DNA from 2 places in the Janthinobacterium sp. GW821-FHT03C08 genome. Region 2 is predicted to be linked to the other one. Evidence: predicted binding sites of a transcription regulator. Region 2 holds the regulator's gene; the other holds the start of a gene.
What was found. Region 2 encodes FNR, which switches genes on or off when oxygen is low (the NO sensors DNR and NnrR bind a similar motif). Its sites were predicted from a motif close to TTGATNNNNATCAA; they were not measured.
Positions count from the first base shown of each region.

Region 1 (5,730 bases), on a different contig from region 2:
CGTCCGTTGAAGTTGATCATCGATAACTTCCCGGAAAACGAAAGCGTGGAATGCACGGCACCGGTGCACCCGCACTTCCCGGAGCGGGGCTTGCGCACCTTCCCCATCTCGCGCGAGCTGTGGATCGAGGAAGACGACTTCATGGAAGTACCAAATAAAGGCTATTTCCGCCTGTATCCGCCGATCGACGACAAGCCGGGCAGCAAGGTCCGCCTGCGCTACGGCTACGTGATCGAGTGCACGGGCTTTGACAAGGATGCGGACGGCAAGGTCACCGCCGTGCATTGCAACTATTTCCCGGACAGCAAGTCGGGCACGGAAGGCAGCGCCAACTACAAGGTCAAGGGCAATATGCACTGGGTCAGCGCGCCGACGGCGATTGCCGCCGAAGTACGCCTGTACGACCGCCTGTTCACGGACCCGCAGCCGGACGCGGGCGGCAAGGACTTCAAGCTGGCCCTGAATCCGCTGGCCAAGGAAGTGGTGCAGGCGTGGCTGGAACCGGGCGCGGAACTGGCAGAACCTGAACAGCGCTTCCAGTTCGAGCGCCACGGCTACTTCGCGGCCGACCGCGTGGACAGCCAGCCGGGCAAGCCCGTCTTCAACCGCATCGTCACCCTGAAGGACAGCTGGCAGCCGGCCAAGTAAGCCGCCAGCTTGCCCACGAAAAAAAACCGCTACGGCGGTTTTTTTTATTTCAGCGACATATATCGCCAGGGAAATATTGCCTGTTGACTACATTGGCGATAGTTTTGTATATTGTGCAGCCATTGAGCAATTTGCAATTGACATAGCGTTTATATAAGCAGCACAGCCACCGCCCCCACTGGCGGCACCCGATTCCTCTTCCTGATGCGGATTGCGATGTCTTCTAATGCTGGCGAGCAACACCCCTCCCCTGAAAAAAGACCGCTGTGGCTGCTCGGCTTTACCCTGTCGCTGATGGTGGGCCTGCTGTTCTACATGGCCGTTTCGCTGTCCATCGAGAGCGATGCCAGCGACATGTTCAACAACCTGGCGCGCAATACCCGGCACAGCATCGAATCGCGCGTCCAGTCATATGCCAACCTGCTGCGCGGCGCGGCCAGCCTGTTCCGCGCCAACGAGCACGTGAGCCGCGAGCAATTCCACCGCTACGTGGCGAACATGGCATTGCAGCAAAACTATCCGGGCGTCATGAACCTGAACTACAGCCGGGACCTGGACGAAGCGCAGCGCCCCGCCTTCGAAGCGGCCATGCAGCGCGACTATCCGCCCGGACGCGACGGCTATCCCGCCTTTGCCATCCACCCCGCGCCGCCGCGCGCGCACTATTCCGTGCTGGTGTACATCGAACCCATCGCCAGCGCTGCGGACAAGTACGGCTACGACATCGCCTCGCGGCCCCTGGTCGCCGAGGCGCTGGCGCAGTCGCGCGATACCGGGCAGGTCAGCAATTCCGGCGTGCCCGTGCCGATGGAAGGCCGCCCCCAGGTGACGGGCATGGCCATGCGCCTGCCCGTATACCGGCTCGGCATGCCGACCGAGACCGTGGCACAGCGGCGCGCGGCCCACCTCGGCTCCGTCGGCATCGGCTACGACCTGGTGACGATGATGCGCAGCGCGCTGGCCGACATGCCGGTACGCAATGTCCGCCTGACCCTGTTCGATATCGGCCCGCAGGCGCGCGAGCCGCTGGACTTGCCGCACGACATGCGCCCCATCTTCGACAGCACGGCGGCAGGCCTGCACGCCCCCTGGTGGCAGCCCGGCAATTCGGGCAAATACCTGAGCAGCACCATGCTGATCGAGCACAATGGCCGCGTCTGGCAAGCGCTGTTCAGCGTGCGCAAGAGCGACCTGTACACGCGCTTCGATGCCTTTTTCCCATGGCTGGCCCTGCTGGCGGGATTTGCCGGGGCCATGCTGCTGTATATCCTGTTCCACACACTGTCATCCTCGCGCTGGCGCGCCATCCAGATGGCGAAGGGCATGACGGAAGAACTGCGGGCCAGCCAGATCCGCTTGCAGCTGTCGCACCAGAAACTGCGCCGCCTGGCGGCACACGCGGACCAGATCAAGGAAGAGGAACGCAAGCGCATCGCGCGCGAAATCCACGACGACCTGGGGCAGAACCTGCTGGTGCTGCGCATCGACGCCGACATGCTGGCCTCGCGCACGCAGCGGCGCCATCCGCGCCTGAACGCCCGCGCCCGCTCCACCCTGGAGCAGATCGACGCCACCATCAAGAGCGTGCGGCAGATCATCAACGACTTGCGCCCCACCGTGCTCGACCTGGGCGTGAACGCGGCCGTCGACTGGCAGGTGGCGCAATTCCGCCTGCGCACGGGCATCGCCTGCGAAATCAGCGAAAGCCATGACGACATCTGCCTGAGCGACCAGTGCGCGACGGCCCTGTTCCGCATCCTGCAGGAATCCTTGAGCAATATTTCCCAGCATGCCAATGCCAGCCGCGTGCAGGTAAAGCTGGAAAAGTGCCGCGACACGGTCTCGATGAGCATCAGCGACAACGGCGTGGGCGCCGCCATCGACGGGCGCAACAAGCTGGGCTCGTTTGGCCTGGTGGGCATCGAGGAGCGCATCAAGTTGCTAGGTGGCACGTTTTATATCGAAAGCAGTCCCGGCGCGGGCATGACAGTGCACGTCAGCGTGCCCCTGGGCGCCGACGCCACCCGCTTCCCCTACCAGGAAGACAGCCGCGCCAGCGCCTGAGGGCGGCCACGTCCAGAAGCGAGCGGAGCTTGCGTATTTTGTGATTAGATGCAATATTGATGTAGAACAATTAGCCTGGCAGTCACGGCCCAGGCGCCCTTCCACCTGCCAGGAGTTCCCGCCACCAGCCAGCCATTCTTCGCCGTTTTTTCCTCACGCAGCGCTTTTACGATACCCAAGACTAAAGGACACTCATGGACACCAACGACAGTTTCAAGGCAATTGCCGATTTGAATTTGGACGCGATCAAGGTCAAGCTGATGCACCGGGAATCCGGCGAGGGATGGAGCCTGGAGAAGGCCAATGCGGTGGAATTCGAGTACCGCCGCTTCCTCATCCTGATGAAGCAGTTTCCCCAGGAAGAAACGGCGCCGCTGATGGATGTCGATACCTTCTGGCACTATCACATCCTCGACACCCTGAAATATGCGGCCGACTGCGAACAGGTCTTCGGCTACTTCCTGCACCATTTCCCCTACATCGGCCTGCGCGGCGAAGACGACGCAGCGGCGCACGTGCGCGTGGGCGAGCGCATGAAGGAACTCTACGAGCAGACGTTCGGGGAAGCTTATATCCGCGCAGAAACAGCGTATTCGGGACGGGCCGTGCAGGCCGCGTATTCGGGACGCGCGGTGCAGGCTGCCTATTCTGGGCGGGCCGTGCAGGCGGCTTATTCGGGTCGTGCCGTACAGGCCGCAGCGTCGAATGCCACGGCGACGGCGTACTCGGGACGCGCCGTGCAGGCGACCGCCTATTCGGGCCGGGCCGTGCAGGCGGCCTATTCGGGCCGGGCGGTACAGGCGGCGTTTTCCAGCGCGGCGGTGCAGGCGACGGCGTACTCGGGCCGTGCGACCGGCGCTGCCAGCACCGCATTTTCCAGCGCGCCCGGCACACTGGCCGCGGCGGTGGTCGAGTCGTCCTCGACTGCCCTGGAAACGGGGCGCTTCTATCTCGATCGTCCGGCACTGAGCCCGGAATCGGCATAGAACAGCGGAACGCAGATTTGGCTGCCGCACGCGGCAAGCCTGACATACCCAGACGGCACCTCTCAGTTTGCCGTCTGTCAGGCGCTCTTAGGCAGCCATCAGTTCGCGCAGTTCACGAATGCTGAAATCGCTGATTTCATGCATGCGGATGAGGATCGTGGCGCCGATCGGCAAGGTATTGTGGCGAATCTTGCTGATGACAGGCGGCGCCACTTCCAGTGCACGCGACAGGGCGGCATCGTTTTTCAGCTGCAGCTTGTCGATGATCGCATCGAGGACGCGATTCGGGTTGTAGGTAGGCAAAGAGGTAATTTGTTTGAGAGACATGATCAAAATCCGTACTTGTTGTATTACTGCACAAAGAAACCGAATGTCTCCTTTGCAATAATTCAGGGTAAACACACTAAAAAGCGCCATCACTTATGCGGCGTTTCGGCCACAAACAATATAATACACGCTATTGTTGATTTTTGCGTAACTTAAAGCAAAATTGTGATAATTGAAGAGAATTGACGCACTTGGAATGTGCTAGAGGATAACCCAATTTGAAAAAATTTGCTGCAAGTCATCAATTTTTACGTTGAGGAACACTGCTGTGCATCAGCCAGGCGAGGGCCATGAGGGTGCCCAGGCGGGCCATTTCCGCTGACAAATGCCAGCCTTGCGCGGCCACGCTGGCCGGCGTGGCGTGCATGCCGGCATCAACGCCGCCGCGGATGCGGCACCAGGCCAGCTGGCGCCGGATTTCCGCCGGTGGCGGCGGCGGCAGCAGCGCATGTTCGCGGCGGCGCATGTAGGCACGCACCTGCTCCTTGCTGGGATGACTGATGGGATGCATCGCTTGCTCCTGCCGGCCGGACACATCGTCGCGTGCTTGGCTGTCCAGCCCGCCACAAAGAGATGAAACGCGTGACGACTTTGCTCACCATATCGCCCGCCCGCCACGATGCGTTTGCGCTGCATCAATGGCAATGCCCCGGTGTTGCGCCGGGGCCCGCATGCTGCCATGACGGCGGCACCCGGGCCGCCGTCCGCATCACTTTTTCTGCTGGCGCACGCGCTGCTGCTGCTTTTCCTGCGTCTGCTGGCGGTTCTGCTTGCGCTCGAACAGGGTCACCGCGTCCTTCTTGGCCTGCTCGACGGTGCGCATGGCCTCGTGCGCGTCGTGCGGCACGAAGAATTCGGCATCCTGGGCCGCCACCACCAGCTTGATGGCGGCGTCGTCGTCGAGGTCGTACAGTTCGGTCAGGACGGTGGTGACCTCGTCCAGGTATGCTTCATAAGTGAGGGTGGTCATGCTGTCTTCCTTTAGTGTATGGGGCGCCGCACCATCGCCGTGCCGTGGATAGTGCGGAGAGAACCGGCCATTTTACCCGATGCGGGCCCCGCCGGCTGCCATGGCCTGCAAGGCATCGGCCACGCGCCGGTAGCGCAGGCGCACGCCCAGCTCGCGCCGGATGCGCGTATTGTCCAGGCGGCGCGACTCGGACATGAACGACAGCAGCATCGGCGTGACCGCTTGCCGCAGCTGTTCGCGGGGCAGGCGCGGCGGGCGCGGCAGGCTGAAGGCGTCGGCCACGGCATCGAAATACTCGGCCATTTTCAGCTCGCTGTCGTCGCTGGCGTGATACACGCGGCCTGGCCGGCCCCGCCAGATGGCCCGCTCGATGATGCGCGCCAGGTCATCGGCATGGATGTGGTTGGTGTACACATCGTCGCCGGCGGCCAGCGCCGGCGTGCCTTCGCGCAGGCGCTTCAGGGGCAGGCGGTCCTCCGCGTAAATGCCGGGCACGCGCAGGATGGCCACAGAGGCGCCGCGGCGCGCGCCCCAGCCACGCAAGACCCGTTCCGCATCCACGCGCCGCTTGGCGCGCGCATTGGCGGGCGCCACGGGCCGCGTTTCGGCCACCACGGCGCCGCCGCAATCGCCATATACGCCGCTGGTGCTGACATACACCAGGCGCCCATGCTCGGGTAAAATGGCGGCCAGATTGCGCGTGCGCCGGTCCAGCAAGCCCGAGGACAGGGGCGG
Region 1 covers NZ_JBWKUP010000005.1:296,176-301,905, reverse strand. The annotation lists gene AC07VL_RS09160 (glutamine--tRNA ligase/YqeY domain fusion protein) at 1-648, shown strand, start outside; gene AC07VL_RS09155 (sensor histidine kinase) at 865-2,712, shown strand; gene AC07VL_RS09150 (glycine-rich domain-containing protein) at 2,907-3,698, shown strand; gene AC07VL_RS09145 (hypothetical protein) at 3,786-4,025, opposite strand; gene AC07VL_RS09140 (hypothetical protein) at 4,267-4,536, opposite strand; gene AC07VL_RS09135 (hypothetical protein) at 4,735-4,995, opposite strand; gene AC07VL_RS09130 (SDR family oxidoreductase) at 5,068-5,730, opposite strand, start outside.
Region 1: the regulator FNR is predicted to act here: its motif matches at 2,769-2,782, upstream of AC07VL_RS09150 (glycine-rich domain-containing protein).

Region 2 (5,730 bases):
GCACGATGTCGTAGCGCAGCGCTTCCGTGCGCAGCCGTTCCACGGCCTGCAAGCCGTCGCCCACCACGTCCAGGGTGGCGCCCATGTGTTCGAGGATGCCGCGCGCCACGGCCTGGTTCAAATGGTTGTCTTCCACCAGCAGGAAATGCACGCCGGCCAGTTCCGTCCCCAGCGGCTGGTGCAGCATGCGCTGCTCGCCGCCGTCGTTCTGCGCGATCAGCGCCTGGTGCAGGGCATCGAACAGGCTCGAGCCCGTGATGGGCTTCATCAGCACGACATCGGCCTCGGCCGCGCTGGAGATTTCCTCCAGGTGGTTGCGCGCAAAGGCGTTGACCATCACCACGATGGGCTGGCGCTGGCCTGACGCGGCTTGCCGGATGGCCTTGGCCGTGGCCAGGCCATCCATGACGGGCATGTGCCAGTCGGCCAGCACCACGTCGTAGGGCTGCTGCTGCGCCAGGCGTTCGCGGTACAGCTCGATGGCGGCAAAGCCCGAATCGACCTCGTCCGCATCCCAGCCCCAGGCATGGATCAGCTTGACGATCAGCTCGCGCGTGGTGCGGTTGTCGTCGGCCACCAGGAGGCGCAGCGGCCCCAGGGTGGGCGTGCGGCGCGCTTCGGCCGGCGGCGCCAGCACCTCGAACGGCACGCTGAACCAGAAGCGGCTGCCCTTGCCTTCGCTGCTGGCGACGGCGATTTCGCCGCCCATCATGTGGATCAGGTGCTTGCTGATGGCCAGGCCCAGGCCCGTGCCGCCGAAGCGCCGCGTGATGCTCTGGTCGCCCTGCGAAAAGGCCGTGAACAGCTGGGCCTGCTGCTGGGCCGTCATGCCGATGCCCGTGTCGCGCACCTCGAAGCGCAGCCAGGCCTGTTCAGTGTCGCCCTCGGCCAGGCTGACGGCCACCACCACTTCGCCGCTCTCGGTAAACTTGATGGCGTTGCCGGCCAGGTTGACGAGGATTTGCTGCAGGCGCTGGGCGTCGCCGACGAGGCGGCGCGGCACGTCGGGCTCGACGGCGATGGCCAGCTCCAGCTCTTTCTCGCCCGCGTTCATGGTCATCGTCGTGGCCAGCGTATTCATGACCTCGTCGAGGTCGAATTCGACGGGCGACAAGTCCATGCGGCGCGCCTCGATCTTGGAAAAATCGAGCACATCGTTGAGGATGCCCAACAGGGACTGCCCCGCCACGCGTACCATGGTCAGGTACTTGCGCTGTTCGATGTTGAGCTTGGTATTTCCCAACAGATACACCATGCCCAGCACGGCGTTCAGGGGCGTGCGGATTTCATGGCTCATGTTGGCGACGAAGTCGCTCTTGGCGCGGTTGGCCGCCTCGGCGCGGTCGCGTTCCTGCTCCAGCTCCAGGGCGCGCGTCTCGACCTCCTGCTGCAGCCGGTCGCGCTCGCTCATCAGGCCGTTGAACGCCTCCGTCAGTTCGCCGATCTCGTCGCGCTGCTGCACCGGCACGGGGGTAAAGCGCTTGCCCGAGGCGCGCAGGGACAGCAGCGTGTCGCGCAGGCGCACCAGGGGCGACAGCAGGCGCACGGTCACCCAGCCCAGCACGGCCGCGGCCAGCAGCGAGGCGCAGATGCTCCACAGCACCAGGCGCGACAGCACGCCGTCGAATGGTTCGAAGGCATCGGCCACGGGCAGCGAGGCGGCCAGCAGCCAGTTCACCGACTTCAAGCGCTTGAAGCTGTTGACGCCCGTGATGCCGCGGCTGTTGGTGCTGACCATGCTGCCTTCGCCGTCTTCCTTGAGCAGCTGCGTGGTGACGACGTTGGCGCCCGCCGCGCGCGGCTGCAGCAAACGGCTGGGGTCGGGATGCAGCACGTAGCGGGGCACGGCTTCGCGCGTGAGGATGAAAAAATAGCCGCTCTTGCCCACCTTGGCCGTGCGCAAACGCCCCAGCATGTTGTCCTTGTACAGGCGCAGCACGCCGATGACGATGCCGGCCACCTCGCCGTTGTTGTCCAGCACGGGGGCGACCATCTGCACGATGGGCAAATGGCTGGTCTTGCCCAGCATCGGTTCCGTGATCATGGCCTGCTTGGTGCGCATGACGGTCTGGAAATAGCCGCGGTCGGCTACGTCGGTGCCGTTGCGCCCCTGCACCTCGGGCACGTTGGCCACCACCTTGCCCTGCGTATCGAGCACGAGCACGTCGTCGAACAGGGCCAGCATGGTGCGCTGCGTGTAGTAGTCACGCAATGCGCCGGCGTCGGCCATCAGGGCGGGCGGCTGGTGGCGCGCCGTCTGGGTGACGATGTCGAGCAGCATGGCCAGCTTGTCGTCGAGTTCCTCGGCCGTGCGCTCGATCAGCGCCGTTTGCTGGCTCAGCAGCACTTGCGTGAAATCGTCGCGCATGTGCTTGACCTGCACCACGGTGACCACGGCGATCATGGCGATCGAGGTCAGGCTGGTGGCCAGCGCGACTTTTGCTTTAATGCCGAGAGGCTTCATGATTTCCTTTGAGTACCCGGAGGCACAGGCGGCAGATAATGCTGTCAGGAATTTTCCTATCAATACTTCAACTTGGCAAGCGCAGGCCGCGTAATTTTCCGCGCTGGAACGGGCTTTTGACGATGTTGCCATAAAATTAAATGCCGGACGTCGTTTATTCAGCGAAATTACGGTGAATTGCCGTGAAATTGGCACATGGCAACGCACTATGCAGTAAACTTGTTATTGCATTTTCTAAAAGGGTCTGACATGACAGAAGCGCTACTCTCTCCAGCCGTGCCCGCCGTGAACGTGGAAGCGTTGCGTGCGCGCTGCTCGACGTGCAGCATGCATCAATTGTGCCTGCCGATGGGACTCGACGTGGGCGACATGGACCGGCTCGACCAGATCATCGGCCGCCGCCGCAAGGTCGCGCGCGGCGCCTCGCTGTTCCGCATCGGCGACTCGTTCCAGAACCTGTACGCCATCCGCCTGGGCCACTTCAAGACGTACCAGATCAATCCAGGCGGCGAAGAACAGGTGACGGGTTTCCAGATGGCTGGCGAACTGCTGGGCATGGACGCCATCAGCGCCGACCGCCACCACTGCAATGCCGTGGCGCTGGAAGACAGCGAAGTGTGTGAAATCCCGTTTTCCAGCCTGGAACAATTGCTGGGCAATATGCCCACGCTGCTGCGGCATTTCCATCGCATGATGAGCCAGGAAATCACGCGCGAGCAAAGCGTGATGCTGTTGCTGGGCAATATGCAGGCGACGCAGCGCTTTGCCGCCTTCATCGTCAACCTGGCGTCGCGCTACGAGGCGCGGGGCTACTCGGGCAGCAAGTTCCAGCTGCGCATGTCGCGCGAGGAAATCGGCAATTACCTGGGACTGACCATCGAGAGCGTCAGCCGTTTATTGTCGAAATTCAAGAAGGAAGGCTGGCTGCGCGTCTCTAATCGCGAAATTGAAATCCTGCAGCCCGCGAAATTGAAAGCCATTACGGCCGGCACGGATACTTGTAAATAGGCCTACAGTTCCTCGTCCGCGTGCAGCGCGATGCTGCGCTGCAGGGGCCAGGTCCAGATGCCGGACAGGCGCCATTCGCGCTTGTCGTTTTCCACCAGCACCTGCCAGCGGCTGCGCTCGAGCATCGGCAGGGCCACCGAGAAATTGCCGGCCGCATCGGGCTGCACCAGCAGCCTGATATCCTTCTCCGGCAACGTCGCATGCGCCAGGTGCAGCTGCAAGGGCGCCTGGTAAGCCTTGCCGAAGCTGTGCACGGCGCCGCTCAGGCGCGCCTGCGCCACGTCGTAGGACAGGCGCGTATCCATCGCCAGGTTGCTGGCAACCGTATCGCGCCGCAAGTCCTGGTTGATGGCCTTGCCCTGCTTGTAATAATCGCCCACCACCAGCGCGTCCGGCTGCGTAAACGCGATATACGCCATGCAGCTGCCGACGACGACGGACAGGCCGGGGCCGACCATCAGCAGCCATGGCCAGCGATGCTTGTACCAGGGCGCCACGGGGGCTTGCAGTTTCAGACTGTCGGACATTTTATTCTCCTGTTTAAGCGGCCAATCCCCATGCGGGGATTGGCCTTCCTACATTACCGCGGCACGATGAACACCGCGTTTTCCCGCACATGCAGCGACGGGTCGTCCAGCGATTGCAGTTCGATGGCAATCTTGTTCGAGCCCTTCTCGCCCACGCCGTGCGGCACGCGCAGGCGGATGGGCCAGCCCAGGGTTTCCGTCGGCTGCAGGGTCACTTCGTCGCGCGTCAGCAGGGTCAGGCCCGGCAGGCCGGAGACGCTGATCCTGAAATGCTGGCTTTGCTCCGAGGTGTTCATGATCTGCAGGCGGTAGACGTTCTCGATCATGCCGTCTTCCACTTCGCGTCCCATGGAGCCGCGGTCGCGGATCACGTCCATTTTCAATGGCGTGCGCAGGGCCAGCGAGGTACACACGGCGATGATGATCAGGGCCAGGATGGACGTGTAGATCAGCACGCGCGGGCGCATGGCGCGCCGGCGGATCTGCTGCGAGTTGAAGTTGTTTTCCATCGCATGGTCGGTACTGTAGCGTACCAGGCCACGGGGCCGGTCGACCTTGTCCATCACGCTGTTGCAGGCATCCACGCAGGCGGCGCAGCCGATGCATTCATACTGCAGGCCGTTGCGGATATCGATGCCGGTCGGACACACCTGCACGCACAGGGTGCAGTCGATGCAGTCGCCCAGCTTGGCATCGGGCGCCTTCTTGTTCAGCGCGCCGCGCGGTTCGCCCCGCTTGGCATCGTAGGTGATGATCAGGGTATCCTGGTCGAACATGGCGCTCTGGAAGCGCGCGTAGGGGCACATGTACTTGCACACCTGCTCGCGCAGCCAGCCCGCGTTGCCGTAGGTTGCCAGGCTGTAGAACAAGACCCAGAACCATTCCCAGGGACCGAAATTGAGGGTGGTCACCGCCTGCGCCAGTTCCTTGATCGGCGTGAAGTAGCCGACAAAGGTAAAGCCCGTCCACAGGGCGATGGCGCCCCACACCAGGTGCTTGGCCGTCTTCTTGAACGCCTTGCGCAGGGACGGACCCTGCTTGTCGAGGGCCATGCGCGCGCTGCGCGTGCCCTCGATGTGGCGTTCGACCCACAGGAAGATTTCCGTGTATACCGTTTGCGGGCAAGAGAACCCGCACCATACCCGCCCGGCAATGGCCGTGACGAGGAACAACAAATACGCACAGATGATCAGCAGGGCCGCCAGGTAGATGAAATCCTGGGGCCACAGCACGACGCCGAAAATGTAGAACTTGCGCGTGGTCAAATCGAACAGCAGGGCTTGCCTGCCATTCCAGGTCAACCACGGCAAGCCGTAGAACGCCAGCTGGGTAAGCCATACGCATACCCATCGCCAGGTAGCGTAGCGTCCTTTGGCCTCGCGAGGGTAGATTTGCTCGCGGGCCGCATACATCTTGATGACTTGAGGTTCCATTACATCATTTCACGGGCGTCTGGGGATTCGACAGGCTCCAGACATACGCCGACAGCACGTGTACCTTGGATTCGCCGAGGAAGTCGCTGAAGGCCGGCATGGTGTTGTTGCGACCCTTGCGTACGGTTTCCATGATGGTATCGGCGCTGCCGCCGTACAGCCAGATCTTGTCCGTCAGGTTAGGCGAACCGAGCATCTGGTTGCCCTTCGCATCGGCGCCATGACAGGCCATGCAGGCGCCGAACTTGGCCTTGCCCAGCACGGACTTGACGGGGTCCGAGGTGGAACCGGACAGGCT
Region 2 covers NZ_JBWKUP010000009.1:242,384-248,113, forward strand. The annotation lists gene AC07VL_RS15130 (response regulator) at 1-2,464, opposite strand, end outside; gene fnr (fumarate/nitrate reduction transcriptional regulator Fnr) at 2,714-3,472, shown strand; gene AC07VL_RS15140 (FixH family protein) at 3,475-3,999, opposite strand; gene ccoG (cytochrome c oxidase accessory protein CcoG) at 4,053-5,432, opposite strand; gene ccoP (cytochrome-c oxidase, cbb3-type subunit III) at 5,437-5,730, opposite strand, start outside.